Linked DNA regions of Streptomyces sp. SN-593. The protein of the gene in region 1 interacts with the protein of each later gene in a pairwise test. Links are inferred from orthologs where the notes say so. Each region holds a gene or a part of one and is shown in the gene's direction. Other genes may lie near its edges.

Region 1 (8,261 bases):
CTCGGCCGGCCTGAAGGTGACCGGGACCAACGCCCACTACCTGACCGTCACCGGTGAGGTGAAGGCGGCGGAGAAGGCGTTCGGCACCCAGCTGCACAACTACACCAAGAGCGGCCACACCTACCGCGCGCCCACCACGACGGCGTCCGCGCCCGCGTCGCTCAAGGGAGCCGTCCTGACCGTCACCGGTCTGGACAACGCCCCCAAGCAGGCCAGCCACGACGACACGCTGCCTCCCCCGGAGGACGCCTTCGTCAACGCCGGCCCGTTCTCGACCTACTACGGGTCGAACACCGACAAGAAGCTTCCCTCGGCGTACGGCGGCAAGGCCCCGTACACGATCCAGGGCTACACCGGTGAGCAGCTGCGCGCCGCCTACGGCGCCGGCACCTACACCGGCAAGGGCGTCACCGTCGCGATCACCGACGCGTACGCCTCCCCGACCATCGTCGGCGACAGCGCCAAGCTGGCGAAGGACACCGGCGGCCAGAAGTACCGCAAGGGCCAGCTCACCCAGGTCACCCCGGCCGCCGACGGCTACACCAACGTCGAGGACTGCGGCGCCGCCGGCTGGTACGGCGAGGAGTCCCTCGACGTCGAGTCCGTGCACGCGGTCGCCCCGGACGCGAACATCGTCTACGTGGGCGCCAAGTCCTGCTACGACGACGACCTGCTGGACTCGCTCAACACCATCGTCGACGGCCGGCTCGCCACCATCGTGAGCAACTCGTGGGGCGACGTCGAGGCGAACTCCACGCCGGACGTGCAGGCCGCCTACGACCAGACCTTCGAGCAGGGTGTGGTCGAGGGCATCGGCTTCTACTTCTCCTCCGGTGACGACGGCGACGACACCATCAACGGTGCCAAGGACGTCAGCACCCCGTCCAACTCCATCTGGGCCACCTCGGTCGGCGGCACCTCGCTGGCGGTCGGCAAGAACGACAAGTACCTGTGGGAGACCGGCTGGGGCACCGAGCGCGCCCCGCTGTCGGCCGACGGCAAGAGCTGGGACGGCTTCCCCGGCCCGTTCACCTCGGGCGCCGGCGGCGGCACCAGCAAGACCGTCGCACAGCCCTTCTACCAGCGCGGCGTCGTCCCCGACTCGCTCGCGCTGGCGAACGGCGGCACCACCAGGATGCGGGTCCAGCCGGACATCTCGGCCGTCGCCGACCCGAACACCGGCTTCCTGATCGGTGAGACGCAGACCTTCCCGAACGGCAAGGCCAAGTACAGCGAGTACCGCCTCGGCGGCACCTCGCTGGCCTCCCCGGTCATCGCGGCCGTCCAGGCGCTCGCCGAGCAGGCCCGCGGCGGCGTGCCGATCGGCTTCGCCAACCCGCTCATCTACGACCGGTACGGCACCTCCGCGTACCACGACGTGACCGACCACCCGCTGGGCCAGGGCCAGGGCATCGCCAACGTCCGCGTCGACTACGCCAACGGCGTGGACGCCTCGGACGGCCTGATCACCAGCCTGCGCACCTTCGGCACGGACAGCTCGCTGCACGCCACGGTCGGCTACGACGACGTCACCGGCGTCGGCAGCCCGGCCAAGGGCTACGTCCAGTCGTACAAGCCCGCCAAGAAGGCCGGCAAGAACTGACGGCAGGACCCGCACGGAACGGCGGCGGGCCCGCACCGGCAACCCCGGTGCGGGCCCGCCGCCCGTCCGCGGCCGCGGACTACGTCCGCGCGGCCCCCGTACGGGGCTCCGAGGGCCGTACGACCCCTGTGCGGGCCTGGGACACGCTGCGGTATCCTGACCGCATGCGAGCCGTGAGCCTCCTGCTTAGCCCGCCGCGCTGACCGCGAAGGACGTCAGTGCGGCACCCCTCCTGCGCGAGGGGTTTTTTTGTTTCCGCCCCCGGGCCCGGGCGCGGGTCCCGGCGCACCGGCCCACGGCGGCGCGGCCGTCACGACATCGATGGAGTACCGAGGACGATGAGCGACACCACCCCGGCCGCCGAGACGGCTGCGCCGTACCGCTACACGGCCGAGCTGGCCGGGCGGATCGAGCGCCACTGGCAGGACCACTGGGACGAGCACGGCACCTTCGCCGCCCCCAACCCCAGCGGTGAGCTGGACGAGCAGCCCGAGCTGGCGGCCCGGCCGAAGAAGTTCGTGATGGACATGTTCCCGTACCCCTCCGGGGTGGGCCTGCACGTCGGCCACCCGCTGGGCTACATCGCGACCGACGTCTTCGCCCGCCACCAGCGGATGACCGGCCACAACGTCCTGCACACCCTGGGCTTCGACGCGTTCGGCCTGCCCGCCGAGCAGTACGCCGTGCAGACCGGCACCCACCCCCGGGTCAGCACCGAGGCCAACATGGCCAACATGAAGGCGCAGCTGCGCCGGCTGGGCCTGGGCCACGACCGCCGCCGCTCCTTCGCCACCATCGACCCGGAGTACTACCGCTGGACGCAGTGGATCTTCCTGCAGATCTACAACTCCTGGTACGACCCCGACGCCGACCGGGCCCGCCCGATCGACACCCTGGTCGCGCAGTTCGAGGACGGCAGCCGCCAGGTGCCCGGCGGCGCCGCCTGGTCGCGGCTGTCCGGCCCCGAGCGCGCCGACGTGCTGAGCGGATACCGCCTGGCGTACGTCGCCCAGTCGCCGGTCAACTGGTGCCCCGGCCTGGGAACGGTGCTGTCCAACGAGGAGGTCACCGCCGACGGCCGCTCCGAGCGCGGCAACTTCCCCGTCTTCAAGGCGAACCTGCGCCAGTGGATGATGCGGATCACCGCCTATGCCGACCGGCTGGCCGACGACCTGGACGCGGTGGACTGGCCCGAGGCGATCAAGCTGCAGCAGCGCAACTGGATCGGCCGCAGCGAGGGCGCCCGGGTCGACTTCCCGGTCCGCGCCGACGGCGGCACGAAGGACGCCGGCGACCGCGCGATCACCGTCTTCACCACCCGCCCGGACACCCTGTTCGGCGCCACCTACATGGTGCTGGCGCCCGAACACGAGCTGGTCGAGGCGATCGTGCCCGCCGCCTGGCCGGAAGGCACCCGCGACGCCTGGACCGGCGGCCACGCCACCCCGGCCGACGCCGTCGCCGCCTACCGCAAGCAGGCCGCCGCCAAGTCCGACGTGGAGCGCCAGGCCGAGGCGAAGGACAAGACCGGCGTCTTCACCGGCGCCTACGCGGTGAACCCGGTCAGCGGCGAGCCCGTCCCGGTCTTCATCGCCGACTACGTCCTGATGGGCTACGGCACCGGCGCGATCATGGCCGTGCCCGCCCACGACAGCCGCGACTTCGCGTTCGCCCGCGCCTTCGAGCTGCCGATGCGCTGCGTCGTCGAGCCCGGCGACGGCCGCGGCACGGACCCGGCCGCCTGGGACGACGCGTTCGTGTCGTACGACGGGAAGATCGTCAACTCCCGTACCGGCGACGCCCCGGCCGGCTCGGCCGCCGCGGCCGACCCGATCAGCCTGGACGGGCTGGGCGTCATCGAGGCGAAGGCCGCGATCACCACCTGGCTGACCGCGCGCGGCATCGGCGAGGGCACCGTCAACTACCGCCTGCGCGACTGGCTGTTCAGCCGTCAGCGGTACTGGGGCGAGCCCTTCCCGATCGTCTACGACGAGGAGGGCACCGCGCACGCCGTGCCCGACGCGATGCTGCCCGTCGAACTGCCCGAGGTCGACGACTACAGCCCCCGCACCTTCGACCCCGACGACGCCGACACCTCCCCGGAGCCCCCGCTGGCCCGCAACGAGGCGTGGGTGACCGTCGAGCTGGACCTGGGCGACGGCAACGGCCTGCGCACCTACCGCCGCGAGACCAACACCATGCCCAACTGGGCCGGCTCCTGCTGGTACGAACTGCGCTACCTGGACCCGCGCAACACCGACAAGCTGGTCTCCGCCGAGGCCGAGTCGTACTGGATGGGCCCGCGCGAGGGCCAGCCGGCCGGCGGCGTCGACCTGTACGTCGGCGGCGCCGAGCACGCGGTGCTGCACCTGCTGTACGCCCGCTTCTGGCACAAGGTGCTGTACGACCTGGGCCACATCTCGTCCTTCGAGCCCTTCCACAAGCTGTACAACCAGGGCATGATCCAGGCGTTCGTCTACCGCGACGCGCGCGGCATCGCGGTGCCCGCGGCCGAGGTGGAGGAGGTGGACGGCGCCTACTTCCACGAGGGCGCGCCGGTCTCCCGCCTGCTGGGCAAGATGGGCAAGTCGCTGAAGAACGCCGTCACGCCCGACGAGATCTGCGCGGAGTACGGCGCCGACACCCTGCGGCTGTACGAGATGGCGATGGGCCCGCTGGACGTGTCCCGCCCCTGGGACACCCGCGCCGTCGTCGGGCAGTACCGGCTGTTGCAGCGGATGTGGCGCAACGTGGTGGACGAGGCCACCGGCGAGGTCACCGTCGCCGAGACCGCGCCCGACGAGGCCACGCTGCGCGCCCTGCACAAGGCGATCGACGGCGTCTCCACCGACATGGCCAACCTGCGCTTCAACACGGCCATCGCCAAGATCACCGAGCTGAACAACACGCTGACCCGCACGTCCGGCGCCTCGGGCGGGGTGCCGCGCGCGGTCGCCGAGTCGCTGGTGCTGCTGATCGCGCCGCTGGCCCCGCACTTCGCCGAGGAGCTGTGGGCCAGGCTGGGGCACCCCGGGTCGCTGGCCCACGAGCCCTTCCCGGTCGCCGACCCGGCACTGGTCCAGGACGAGGCCGTGACCTGCGTGGTGCAGGTCAAGGGCAAGGTCAAGGCGCGGCTGGAGGTGCCGCCGGGCATCACCGACGCCGACCTGGAGGCGCTGGCGCTGGCCGCTCCCGCGGTGGTCGAGGCCGTCGGCGGCGCGCCGGTGCGGAAGGTGATCGTGCGCGCGCCGAAGCTGGTCAACGTCGTGGTGTGAGGCGCGGTGGTGTGAGGGGTGGCGTGGCGGTGTGAGGCGCGGGGCGCGCGTGAGGGGCGGGTCCGTGTGAGGGGTGGGTCGCGCGTGAGGGGCGGGTCCGTGTGAGGGGTGGGTCGCGCGTGAGGGTGCGGGCGTTACGCCCCCTAGGGGAGGGGCCGGAGCAGGTTGGGGGAGCGCTCCGGCCCCTGCGCGCGTCCCCAGGCATTACCGTGGAATGAGGCCCGAACGGGTCGGTGGCCCGTGATCGGAGGCGCTGTCCGTGGAGACCGTCGGCATCATCCTGCTGCTGTTCTTCCTGATCTTCGCCACGCTCGCCACCGTGGCGATCGTGAGGACCACGCGCGCCGTGAAGCGGGGCGTCGAACGGCACACGACCAGGGCCCGCCGCCTGGTCGAGGACCAGAAGCTGCGGGCCCGCCGCTTCGCGCAGCCCGGCGACATCGGGGCGCTCACCCGGCTGCGGCTGGACCTGCGCGCCTCCATCGACAGCACCTTCGAGGCCATGGAGCGCGCCTCGCTGCCCGAGGCCGCCGCCCTCCTCGACCGCCTCAACGACCACGCCCGCGGCCTGGACGCCGAGCTGAAGCTGCTCGAACGCGAGCCGGACCGCTCCAGGGTCTCCGCGCGGCTCCCCGAACTCGTCGAGCGGGCCCGGCGCATCACCCACTCCGCCGACGCGCTGCGCTGGGCCGCCCAGGACCGGGTCCAGCACGCCGGCGGCGACGACCTCGCCTCCCTCACCCGCGAGATCGACATCGAGGCGACGGCCCTGCGCCACTGGGAGCCGCTCCACCCCGGTGGGCGCGCGTCCGAGGAACTGCCGGACAAGCCCCCGTCGGCGGGGTGAGCGCGGGATGTGAGCAGGGATGAGCAGCGATGAGCACGGGGTGCGCGCGGGGTGCGCGCGGGTCGGGCCCCGGGTTCCTGCGCCGTGGCCGAGGGGCGTGCCCGTCCCGCGGCGCGGGCCCGAAGGCGCAGGTCCCGACGTGCCGCCCCGCCCCGCGCCCCGGTAATCTCCCGACATGCCCCCGCACGTCTCCATCGTCACGGACTCCACGGCCTACCTGAGCCCGCAGGCCCTCACCCGGCACGCCATAAGCCTGGTCCCCCTCACCGTGGTGATCGACGACGAGGCGTTCGAGGAGGGCACCGACATCTCCGCGCCGGCCGTCGCCCGCGCCCTGCAACGCCGCCGCCCGGTCACCACCTCGCGCCCCAGCCCCGCCGAGTTCACCGCGGCCTACGAGGCCGCCGCCGCGGCCGGCGCGCAGGCGATCGTCTCGCTCCACCTGTCCGCCGACTTCTCCGGGACCTACGACGCCGCGACCATCGCCGCGAAGGAGGCGCCCGTCCCGGTCCGGGTCGTGGACACGGGAATGGTCGCGATGGCGCTCGGCTTCACCGTCCTCGCCGCCGCCGAGGCCGCGGAGGCCGGCGGCAGCCCGGACGACGTGGTCGCGGCGGCCGAGCGCCGCGCGGCGGCCACCTCCGCGTTCTTCTACGTCGACACGCTCGACTATCTGCGCCGCGGGGGCCGGATCGGCGCGGCGCAGGCGTTGTTCGGCTCCGCGCTCGCGGTGAAGCCGCTGCTGCGGCTCGCGGACGGGCGGATCGAACTGCTGGAGAAGGTGCGCACCGCGTCCAAGGCGGTGACCCGGCTGGAGGAGATCGTGGTGGAGCGGGCGGGGGCCGCCGTGGACGGCGGTGCGGGTGACCGGGGGAGGGGCGGCGCGGTCGGCGGTCCGGGGGGCGGCGCGGCAGGGCGGCGGGTGGACCTGGCGGTGCACCACCTCGCCGCGGCGGACCGGGCCGCGGCGCTGGCGGAGCGGCTGCGGTCGCGAGTGCCGGGGCTGGGGGAGCTGGTGGTGAGCGAGGTGGGCGCGGTGATCGGGGCGCACGCCGGGCCGGGGCTGCTCGGGGTCGTGGTGTCGCCCCGCTGAGGTCCGGGCGGGGCGGGGGTGCGGTGCAGGGTACGGGTGGAGTGGGGGTGCCGCCGGGATGCGGCGTGGCGCGGGTACGGGGAGTGGGGGCCGCCGGGATGCGGGTCACCCACACGAGTGGCGAAGTTATCCACATCCCGCGGGTTCTCCACAGATGTTCGGCGTGATCGTTCCGGGGGCCGCGGGCGAGCGAGCATCAGGTCATGGACATCTTGCACTCGCCGAACTCCCCCGACCTGCTCGCTTCCCTCGACCCCCTCGTTTCCCCCGACCCGCTCGGTTCCCCCGGCTCCACACGCCCGCTGGGCCCGCCGTCGCACCCGGACCGCTCCGGACCGCCTCGGGCCCCACGCGTACGCGGGCGTGACCGCGCGGCCGGTGCCGCGGCCGCCGCCGCGCGGGACCGTACCGCGGCCGTCTTCGGCGCGGCCCGCGAGGGGCCGCCGGGCGAGGGGCCGCCGGCCGAACCGCCGCTCGGCCCGCCGGTCGCGGGCGCTCCGGTCTTCGGCACCGGCCCGCTCGGCCGCACCCGGACCTGGCTGCTCGTGCGGTGCGGGCTCGAACTCAGGACGGTGCTGGCACTCGCGGTGGTCCTCGCCGTGGCCGCGGGGCTCGCGGTCCAGCACTACTGGAGCGGCCGTCCCCGCACCGTCCGCATCCCGGCACCGCCGGCGCGACTCGCGGCCGCCGCGCCGTCCGCCGCCGCGCCGTCGTCCTCCCCGCCCGCGCCGCCGCCCAAGCTCACCGTGGACATCGCGGGGAAGGTGGCCAAGCCCGGTGTCCGACGACTGCCCAAGGGCGCCCGCGTGGCTGACGCCCTCACGGCGGCGGGCGGGCCCCTGCCCGGCACCGACACCACCGCGCTGAACCTGGCGCGGCCCCTCACCGACGGCGAGCAGATCCTCGTGGGCGTCACGCCCCCGCCCGCCGGACCCGGTGGGGCGACCGGTCCGGGCGGCGGTACCGGCGGCTCCGCAGCGGACGGCGGCCTCGGCGCGGACGGCGGCCCGGTCCCGCCCCTCCACCTCAACACCGCCACCGAGCCCCAACTCGACGCGCTCCCCGGCGTCGGACCCGTCACCGCCCAGCGCATCCTCACGTATCGCACGCAGCACGGCGCGTTCACCTCGGCGCAGCAGCTCCAGCAGATCCCGGGCATCGGCCCCCGCAAGTTCGCCACCCTCCAGCCGTTGGTCGCGCCGTGACCCGCGGGAGGCCGCCCGCCCGGCACACCCGCCGCCCGCCCGAGGACCGGGTCGTTCCCCGTGCGCGCCACGGCGTGTGGACGGGGCGGGAGCCCGCATGGGCGCAGCAGGGTGTCCCCGGCGTGCGGCGAGGGCGCGGGCCGGCATCGTCGGCGCAGCAGGATGTGCCCGACGCGATGACAGGGCGGGAGCACGCGTCGGCACCGGAGGGTGCCCCCGGCGCGCGGACCGAGCAGGT
Region 2 (7,713 bases), 3.5 Mb from region 1 along the record:
GCGATGTCGCTGTCGAGCTTGCCGAAGACTGCCTTGCCGCCGGGCCAGTGTTCGTCCAGGAGCGCGGCGAGTTGGTTGACGGCGGCGATGCGGGCCTCGATGTGGTCGGCGCGCTGGCGGGTGAGGGCCTGCAGGTCGAGAGTGGCCGGCTCGGTGGGCTCCAGCCGGGGCAGCAGGTGGCCGTCGGTGCGCAGGTAGTCGGCGAGTTTCATGCTGTCGCCGGCGTCGGTCTTGGCTTTGGAAGCGCCCCAGCGTGCCCGCATCGCGTGAAAGGCGTTCGGGTGCACCGGCACCACCGGGTGCCCGGCGGCCAGGAGCCGGTCGACGGCCAGGCCCCTGGTGGTCTCGATGGCGACCGGCAGGTCCGCGGGATCTGCGTGCTTGCGCAGCCGGGCCAGGGTCTTGGCGAACCCTTCCTCGGTGTGGGTCGGTTCCCACCGGTCGATGCGTTTGCCGGTGTCGTCCATGACCGTCACGTCGTGCGTTTCGGTCGCCCAGTCCCATCCGATGAACACGTGCGTCGTACTCCTGTACCGCTGGCGGAGCACCTGCCCGGTGGTGAGGTCGTCTGCCGGGAGCTCATTAATCGGCCCTCTGCGGGGCGTGTCCCTGAAGCCGATCAGACGGCCTCGGCCCGGCAGGGCTGGCAGAACTCACGCTGGCCGTCGAACGGCTCGCGACGATGGCCATGCACCCGCCGGGACCGAGAGGTCACAACCCTACCGAAGAGGGCTGCAGAAGGGATGGTCCTCTAATGAGCGTCCATCTCGTCACCGGCGCCGGATCGGGCATCGGCGCCGTCGTCGCCCGCACCCTGCTGGCCCGCGGCGACGACCTGTGGCTGCTCGCCCGGGACGCCGGCCGGGCCCGGCAGCTCGCCGACGCGTTCCCCGGGGCGCGCACCGTCGTCGGGGACCTCGCGGTCCCGGCCCGGCTGTCCTGGGCGCTGGAGAAGCAGGCGCTCCCGGACCGGCTGGACTCGCTGCTGCACGTCGCCGGCACCGTGGACCTCGGGCCGGTGGGCGACATCACCCCGAAGCTGTGGGAGCACACCCTCGCGGTCAACCTCGTCGGCCCCGCCGAACTGACCCGACTGGTGCTGCCCCAACTGCGGCTGTCCCGCGGCACCGTGGTCTTCGTCAACTCCGGCGCCGGGCTGCAGGCGCACGCCGAGTGGAGCGCGTACGCCGCGAGCAAGCACGGCCTGAGGGCCCTCGCGGACTCGCTGCGCGCCGAGGAGCAGGACGCCGGCGTCCGCGTCACCACGGTCTACCCCGGGCGGACCGCCACGCCGATGCAGCAGAAGGTCCACCAGCAGGAGGGCAGGCCGTACGACCCCTCGCGCTGGATCGCCCCGGAGTCCGTGGCGACCGCCCTGCTGACCGCGCTGGACCTGCCCGCCGACGCCACGATCCCGGACCTCACGGTCCGCCCCGGCCCCGGGCGTGCGACCTGACGCACCCGCGGCCGGCACCCGCGGCCCGGACCGGCGGTCCGGGCGGACCGGCCGAGCCTCTACGCTGCCAGCGTGAGCACCGAGACCAGTGAACGTTTCACCCTGCCCGAGGGCGCCGCGACGGGCGTGGGGTCGATGCCCGGGGGAGACGCGCGAGAAGCCGCCCGGGTGGCCACGCAGGCCGTCGACACGCTGCCCCACCTTCCCGAGCTGCCGGGCCGCGGTCCGGGCGCGGACATGATCGGCCGCACCCTCGGCCTGCTGGTGGACCTCTACGCGCGGGTGGAGCCCAGCGGCTGGCGGTTCGGCGACCGCCCCGGCCGCGACACCAAGCGGGCCAGGGCCTGGCTCGGCGAGGACCTGGACGCGCTGGAGGAGTTCACGCAGGGCCACGAGGGCCCGCTCAAGATCCAGGCGGTCGGCCCCTGGACGCTCGCCTCGGCCGTCGAACTGCACGGCGGCGAGGCCGCGCTGCGCGACCCGGGCGCCGTCCGCGACCTGACCGCCTCCCTCGCCGAGGGCCTGCGCGCTCACCTCGCGGACGTCCGCCGCCGGGTGCCCGGCGCCCGGCTGCTGCTGCAACTGGACGAGCCGGGCATCACCGCGGTGCTGCGCGGCCAGGTCCGGACCGCCAGCGGCTACCGCACCCACCGCGCGGTGGACCGCGCCGTCGTGGAGGGCGCGCTGCGCGACCTGGTCGGCGCGGCACAGACGGCCGGCGCGGCCGTCAGCGTCCACTCGTGCGCCCCCGACGTGCCGTTCGCGCTGCTGCGCCGCGCCGGGGTCGCCGGCATCTCCTTCGACTTCGGTCTGCTCACCGAGCGTGACTGGGACGCGTTCGGCGAGGCCGTCGAGGCCGGCACCGCGCTCTTCGCCGGTGTCGTGCCCGGCACGGACGCCCCGTTGTCGGACCCAGCCGGTAGCGTCAGTGGTGTTCGGGCGCTGTGGCGCAGGTTGGGACTGGCACCGGGGGCGTTGGGCTCCTCCGTCGCCGTCACCCCGTCCTGCGGTCTGGCGGGGGCCTCACCGGCCTATGCCCGTGCCGCGCTCGTGCACTGCGCGAGGGCGGCGCGCTCGCTCGTCGACAACCCGGAGTGACGAGGCAGTGCGGCCGCTTGCGGCCCGATTGGTAGGAGGGACACGGACGTGGCAGCCGAGCAGGAGGCCGGCCGGGCGGAGATCCCCGCCGAGGCCCGCGAGGAGCACGCGCGCCTGGCCGAGCAGGTCGAGGAGCACCGCTTCCGCTACTACGTGAACGACGCGCCGGTGGTCAGTGACGCCGAGTTCGACCGGCTGCTGCGCCGGCTGGAGGCGGTCGAGGAGCGGCACCCCTCGCTGCGCACCCCGGACTCGCCCACCCAGAAGGTCGCGGGGGCCTACGAGACGGAGTTCACCTCCGTCCAGCACCGCGAGCGCCTGCTCTCGCTGGACAACGCCTTCAGCGACGAGGAACTGGCGACCTGGGCCGACCGGGTCGCCGCCGAACTCGGCCCGCCCGACAACGCCCGCAGCCCGTACCACTTCCTGTGCGAACTGAAGGTCGACGGCCTCGCGGTCAACCTCACCTACGAAGGCGGCCGGCTGACCCGCGCCGCCACCCGCGGCGACGGCCGCACCGGCGAGGACATCACGCCGAACGTCCGCACCATCTCCGACATCCCCGACCGGCTGGCCGGCGACAGCGTGCCCGACCTGGTCGAGATCCGCGGCGAGGTCTACTTCCCCGGCGACAAGTTCGAGGAGCTGAACGCGCGGCTGGTCGAGGCCGGCGACAAGCCCTTCGCCAACCCGCGGAACGCCGCGGCCGGCTCGCTGCGCCAGAAGGACCCCCGGGTCACCGCCACCCGCCCGCTGCGCATGGTGGTGCACGGTATCGGCGCCCGCGAGGGCTTCGACGTCGACTGCCAGTCGCACGCCTACGAACTGCTGCGCGCGTGGGGCCTGCCCACCGCCCGCCACAACAAGGTGGCCGGCTCGCTCGCCGCCGTCCGCGAGTTCATCGCCTACTACGGCGAGCACCGCCACGACGTCGAGCACGAGATCGACGGCGTCGTGGTCAAGGTCGACGAGGTCCCGCTCCAGGGCCGGCTCGGTTCCACCTCGCGCGCCCCGCGCTGGGCGATCGCCTGGAAGTACGCCCCGGAGGAGGTCAACACCAAGCTGCTGGACATCCGGGTCGGCGTCGGCCGCACCGGCCGGGTCACGCCGTACGCGGTGGTCGAACCGGTCACCGTGGCCGGCTCCGAGGTCGAGTTCGCCACCCTGCACAACCAGGAGGTGGTGAAGAAGAAGGGCGTGCTGATCGGCGACACCGTGGTGCTGCGCAAGGCCGGGGACGTCATCCCGGAGATCCTGGGCCCGGTGGCCGACCTGCGGGACGGCGGCGAGCGGGAGTTCGTGATGCCCGCCGAGTGCCCCGAGTGCGGCACCGCCCTCCAGCCGATGAAGGAGGGCGACATCGATCTGCGCTGCCCCAACGCGCGGCGCTGCCCCGCCCAGTTGCGCGAGCGGATCTTCTACCTCGCCGGCCGCCGCTGCCTGGACATCGAAGCCCTCGGATACGTCGCGGCGACCGCGCTGACCCAGCCGCTCGCCCCCGACCAGCCGCCGATGGCCGACGAGGGCGACCTCTTCGCCCTCGACATCGAGCGGCTGCTGCCGATCCGGTCGTACGTCCTGGACCAGGACACCGGCCTGCCCAAGCGCGACCCGGAGACCGGCGAGGAGAAGGTGGTCACCTTCTTCGCCAACCAGAAGGGCGAGCCGAAGAAGAACGCGCTGGCCATGCTGGAGAACATCGCGGCGGCCAAGGAGCGCCCGCTGGCCCGGGTGATCACGGGGCTGTCCATCCGGCACGTCGGCCCGGTGGCCGCCGAGGCGCTCGCCCGCGAGTTCCGCGACCTGGACCGGATCAAGGACGCCGAGGAGGCCGAGCTGGCCGCGGTCGACGGGGTCGGGCCGACCATCGCCGCCTCGCTCAAGCAGTGGTTCGCGGTGGACTGGCACCTGGAGATCATCGAGAAGTGGCGCGCCGCCGGTGTGACCTTCACCGAGGAGGGCTCCGACGAGGGGCCGCGGCCCCTGGAGGGGCTGACCGTGGTGGTGACCGGCACGCTCGCCGGGCACACCCGCGACGGCGCGAAGGAGCAGCTGAGCGCCCTGGGCGCGAAGGTCACCGGTTCGGTCTCCAAGAAGACCCACTTCGTGGTGGTCGGCGACAACCCCGGCTCGAAGTACGACAAGGCGGTCCAGCTCAAGGTCCCGATCCTCGACGAGGCGGGCTTCGGAGTGCTCCTCGACCAGGGCGCGGACGCCGCCCGTGCGGTGACGGTGAACCCGCCGGAGCCGGAGCCGGCGGCAGAGCAGGCAGCGGAGACGGCGGGGGAGCCGGGGCAGGAGGCGGAGCCGGAAGCAGCCCCGGAGCAGGAGGCGGACCCGGCGGACCCGGCCGGCCCGGCGGCCGGACCCGACGGCACATCAGACTGACCTACCGCCACATGTCACCCGATCGGCCTATATCAGAACGGCGAGTTCGGGTGCGGACGTACCGGGGCGCACGGAAGCATTGACGGCCGATCGGTGCCCGCGACGGCGTGCCGCGGCCTACTGTTGAGGAGCGCTCCCGTCGGGCAGCAGGATCGCGGCGGCCCACCCGTCCGCCCCGTGTCCGTCCCGGCACTCGCGCACCTGCTTGCTTCACGGGCTGTGAGAGGGACATGGGTATGGAACCCACGGAGAGTGCCGGAGCGGCACGGCTGCCCCGGAGCAGCGCGGCCGCGCCGGTCCTCCCCACCTGCCCGGCGCCCGTCGTGCGCTGGTCCGTGCTGGTCGCGGCGACCGCCGTGCTCGCCGCCGGGGTCGGGCGGCTGCTGGACGACGGCGACGCGCTGTTCCCCGGCGGCCGGGTCGGCTGGGCGCTGGCGGTGCTCACCGGCATCATCGTCGGCCATCTCGTCGCGATGGGACGCGACCGGTGGTGGGGCGGCACCGGTTCCGGTGCCGCCCTCGTGCTGGCGGTGCTGCTGCTGTTCGGCTGGGTGCCCGCGGTGCTGGTCAGCCTCGCCGTGGTGGTGCTGGTCGGTGCCGCCCGCCGGCACCGGTGGTGGCAGGCCGGACTGCACGGCGCCATCGACGTGCTCGGCATCGGGGCGGGCGCGCTCAGCCTCGCCCTGTTCGGCATCCACCCGTCCGTGGCGCGGCCCTGGACCACGTCCGGCTGGGACTGGTCGGCGCTGCCGGCCGTCGTCGTCACCGCCCTGGCCTACCTAGCCGCGACCCGGGCCCTGATGTGGGCCGCGTTCGCGCCCCGCGGCGGCCTGCCCACGGTGGCGCGCACCGCCCTGGTCCGGCAGGGCCTGGTGGGCGCGGCCCTGCTGGGCATCTCCCCGCTGATCCTCGTGGTCGCCTGCGACGAGCCGGCACTGCTGCCGCTGTTCGCGGTGCCGCTGATCGCGCTCGACTCCACGCTGTGGATCGTGCACGCCCGGGCCGAGGAGCAGTTGCGCGACCCGCTGACCGGCCTGCCGAACCGGCAGTGGCTGCTGGAGCGCACGTGGTCGGCCATCGACACCGCGCGCAGCGCCGGCAGCGGCGGACCCGACACGAGCCCGCCCGGCAGTTGGGGCCGGGTCGGACTGATCCTCATCGACCTCGACAAGTTCCGGTCGGTCAACGACACCCTCGGACACCTGGCCGGCGACCGGCTGCTGCTCCAGGTCGCCGACCGGCTGCGGCTGGCCCTGCCGCGCGGCGCCGAGGCGGCCCGGCTCGGCGGCGACGAGTTCGCGGTGCTGCTGCCCGCCTGCGACTCCGCCACCCGCGCGCAGCGGATCGCCCGCTCCCTGGTCGCCGCGCTCGGCTCACCGCTGAACCTCGACGGGCTGACGCTGGTGCTGGAGGCCAGCGCCGGCGTCAGCGTCTTCCCCGAGCACGCCTCCGACGCGGAGGGGCTGCTGCGCCGCGCCGACGTGGCGATGTACCAGGCCAAACGGGACCGCAGCGGCGCGGAGGTCTACGAGGCCACCCGCGACGCCAACACCCCCGACCGGCTCGGCCTGCTCGGCGACCTGCGGCGGGCGCTGGACGCCGGCGACGTCGAACTCCACTACCAGCCGAAGGTGCGGTTCGACGGCCAGGTGGCCGGGTTGGAGGCGCTCGTCCGCTGGGAGCACCCCGAGCGGGGCCGGGTCAACCCGGAGGAGTTCATCGCGATGGCGGAGACCTCCGGGCTGATGCCGCGGCTGACCGAGTACGTCCTGGACACCGCGCTCGCCCAGATCGCCCGGTGGCGCGCCCTCGGACTCGACGTGCCCGTCGCCGTCAACGTCTCGCCCCGCGACGTCCACAGCCCGGGTTTCGCCGGCGCGGTCGCCGCCCGGCTGTCCCGCCACCAGGTGCCGCCCGGCTCGCTCCAACTGGAGATCACCGAGCACGTCCTGCTGGAGGACCCGCAGCGGGCCGCCGACACGCTCAACGGGCTCACCGGGCACGGCGTGAAGATGTCCCTGGACGACTTCGGCACCGGCTACTCCTCGCTGGTGCACCTGCGGCGGCTGCCGGTCAGCGAGCTGAAGATCGACCGCTCGTTCGTGGCCCGGCTCATCGCGGACGCCGAGGACGCGGAGATCGTGCGCTGCACCATCGACCTCGCGCACTCCCTCGGGCTCATGGTCGTCGCGGAGGGCGTCGAGGACGACGAGACCTGGGAGCGGCTGCGGGACCTGCGGTGCGACGCGGTCCAGGGCTGGCTGGTGGCCGCCGCCATGCCCGAGCAGGAGGCGACGCACTGGCTCCAGGCGCGGGGGGACCGCGGCTGGCAGCGGCCCGCCGCCGCCCTCCCCGCCGAGCACGCGTAGCGGGTCCGCCCGCGCGGGCGGAGGGCGGGCGCGGGGCGGGCATCCCCTTCGCCCGGGGGAAACGGGGTGCGGGTCCCCGCGCGCGGCACCGTAGGATTGGTCGCACCCATTGACATCTCACCCCGCAGAGGACCGCTGCATGCCTGGCATCACGCCCGAGGAGGTCGCCCACCTCGGCCGGCTGGCACGGATGGAGCTGTCACGCGAAGAGTTGGACCACTTCGCCGGACAGCTCGACGACATCATCGGCGCCGTAGCCCGCGTATCCGAGGTGGCCGGCGAGGACGTCCCGCCGACCTCCCACCCGCTGCCCCTGACCAACGTGATGCGCTCGGACACCGTCCGGCCGTCGTTGACCCCGCAGCAGGCGCTGTCGGGCGCGCCCGCGCAGGAGCAGCAGCG

What was found.
Region 2: the proteins of leuS (region 1) and ligA interact in binary tests that used the Escherichia coli proteins (3 or more experiments, as listed by UniProt). The link is inferred for Streptomyces sp. SN-593 from one-to-one orthologs.

Annotation. Positions count from the first base shown.
Region 1 is NZ_AP018365.1:2,673,807-2,682,067, reverse strand. The notes cover bases 1,557-5,078. They hold leuS (leucine--tRNA ligase), read left to right. Parts: upstream 1,557-1,941; coding sequence 1,942-4,878; downstream 4,879-5,078. Other genes in these bases: RVR_RS11010 (S53 family peptidase), read left to right, coding at 1,557-1,603. In the rest of the region: more of RVR_RS11010, read left to right, coding at 1-1,556; RVR_RS11000 (hypothetical protein), read left to right, coding at 5,138-5,725; RVR_RS10995 (DegV family protein), read left to right, coding at 5,901-6,818; RVR_RS10990 (ComEA family DNA-binding protein), read left to right, coding at 7,022-8,023.
Region 2 is NZ_AP018365.1:6,184,392-6,192,104, forward strand. What follows is about bases 2,299-5,272. They hold ligA (NAD-dependent DNA ligase LigA), read left to right. Parts: upstream 2,299-2,602; coding sequence 2,603-4,942; downstream 4,943-5,272. Other genes in these bases: RVR_RS26355 (methionine synthase), read left to right, coding at 2,299-2,554; RVR_RS26365 (putative bifunctional diguanylate cyclase/phosphodiesterase), read left to right, coding at 5,179-5,272. Outside these bases: RVR_RS26345 (IS110 family RNA-guided transposase), read right to left, coding at 1-515; RVR_RS26350 (SDR family oxidoreductase), read left to right, coding at 755-1,456; more of RVR_RS26355, read left to right, coding at 1,529-2,298; more of RVR_RS26365, read left to right, coding at 5,273-7,311; Asp-tRNA(Asn)/Glu-tRNA(Gln) amidotransferase subunit GatC, read left to right, coding at 7,451-7,713. UniProt on the Escherichia coli protein: DNA ligase that catalyzes the formation of phosphodiester linkages between 5'-phosphoryl and 3'-hydroxyl groups in double-stranded DNA using NAD as a coenzyme and as the energy source for the reaction.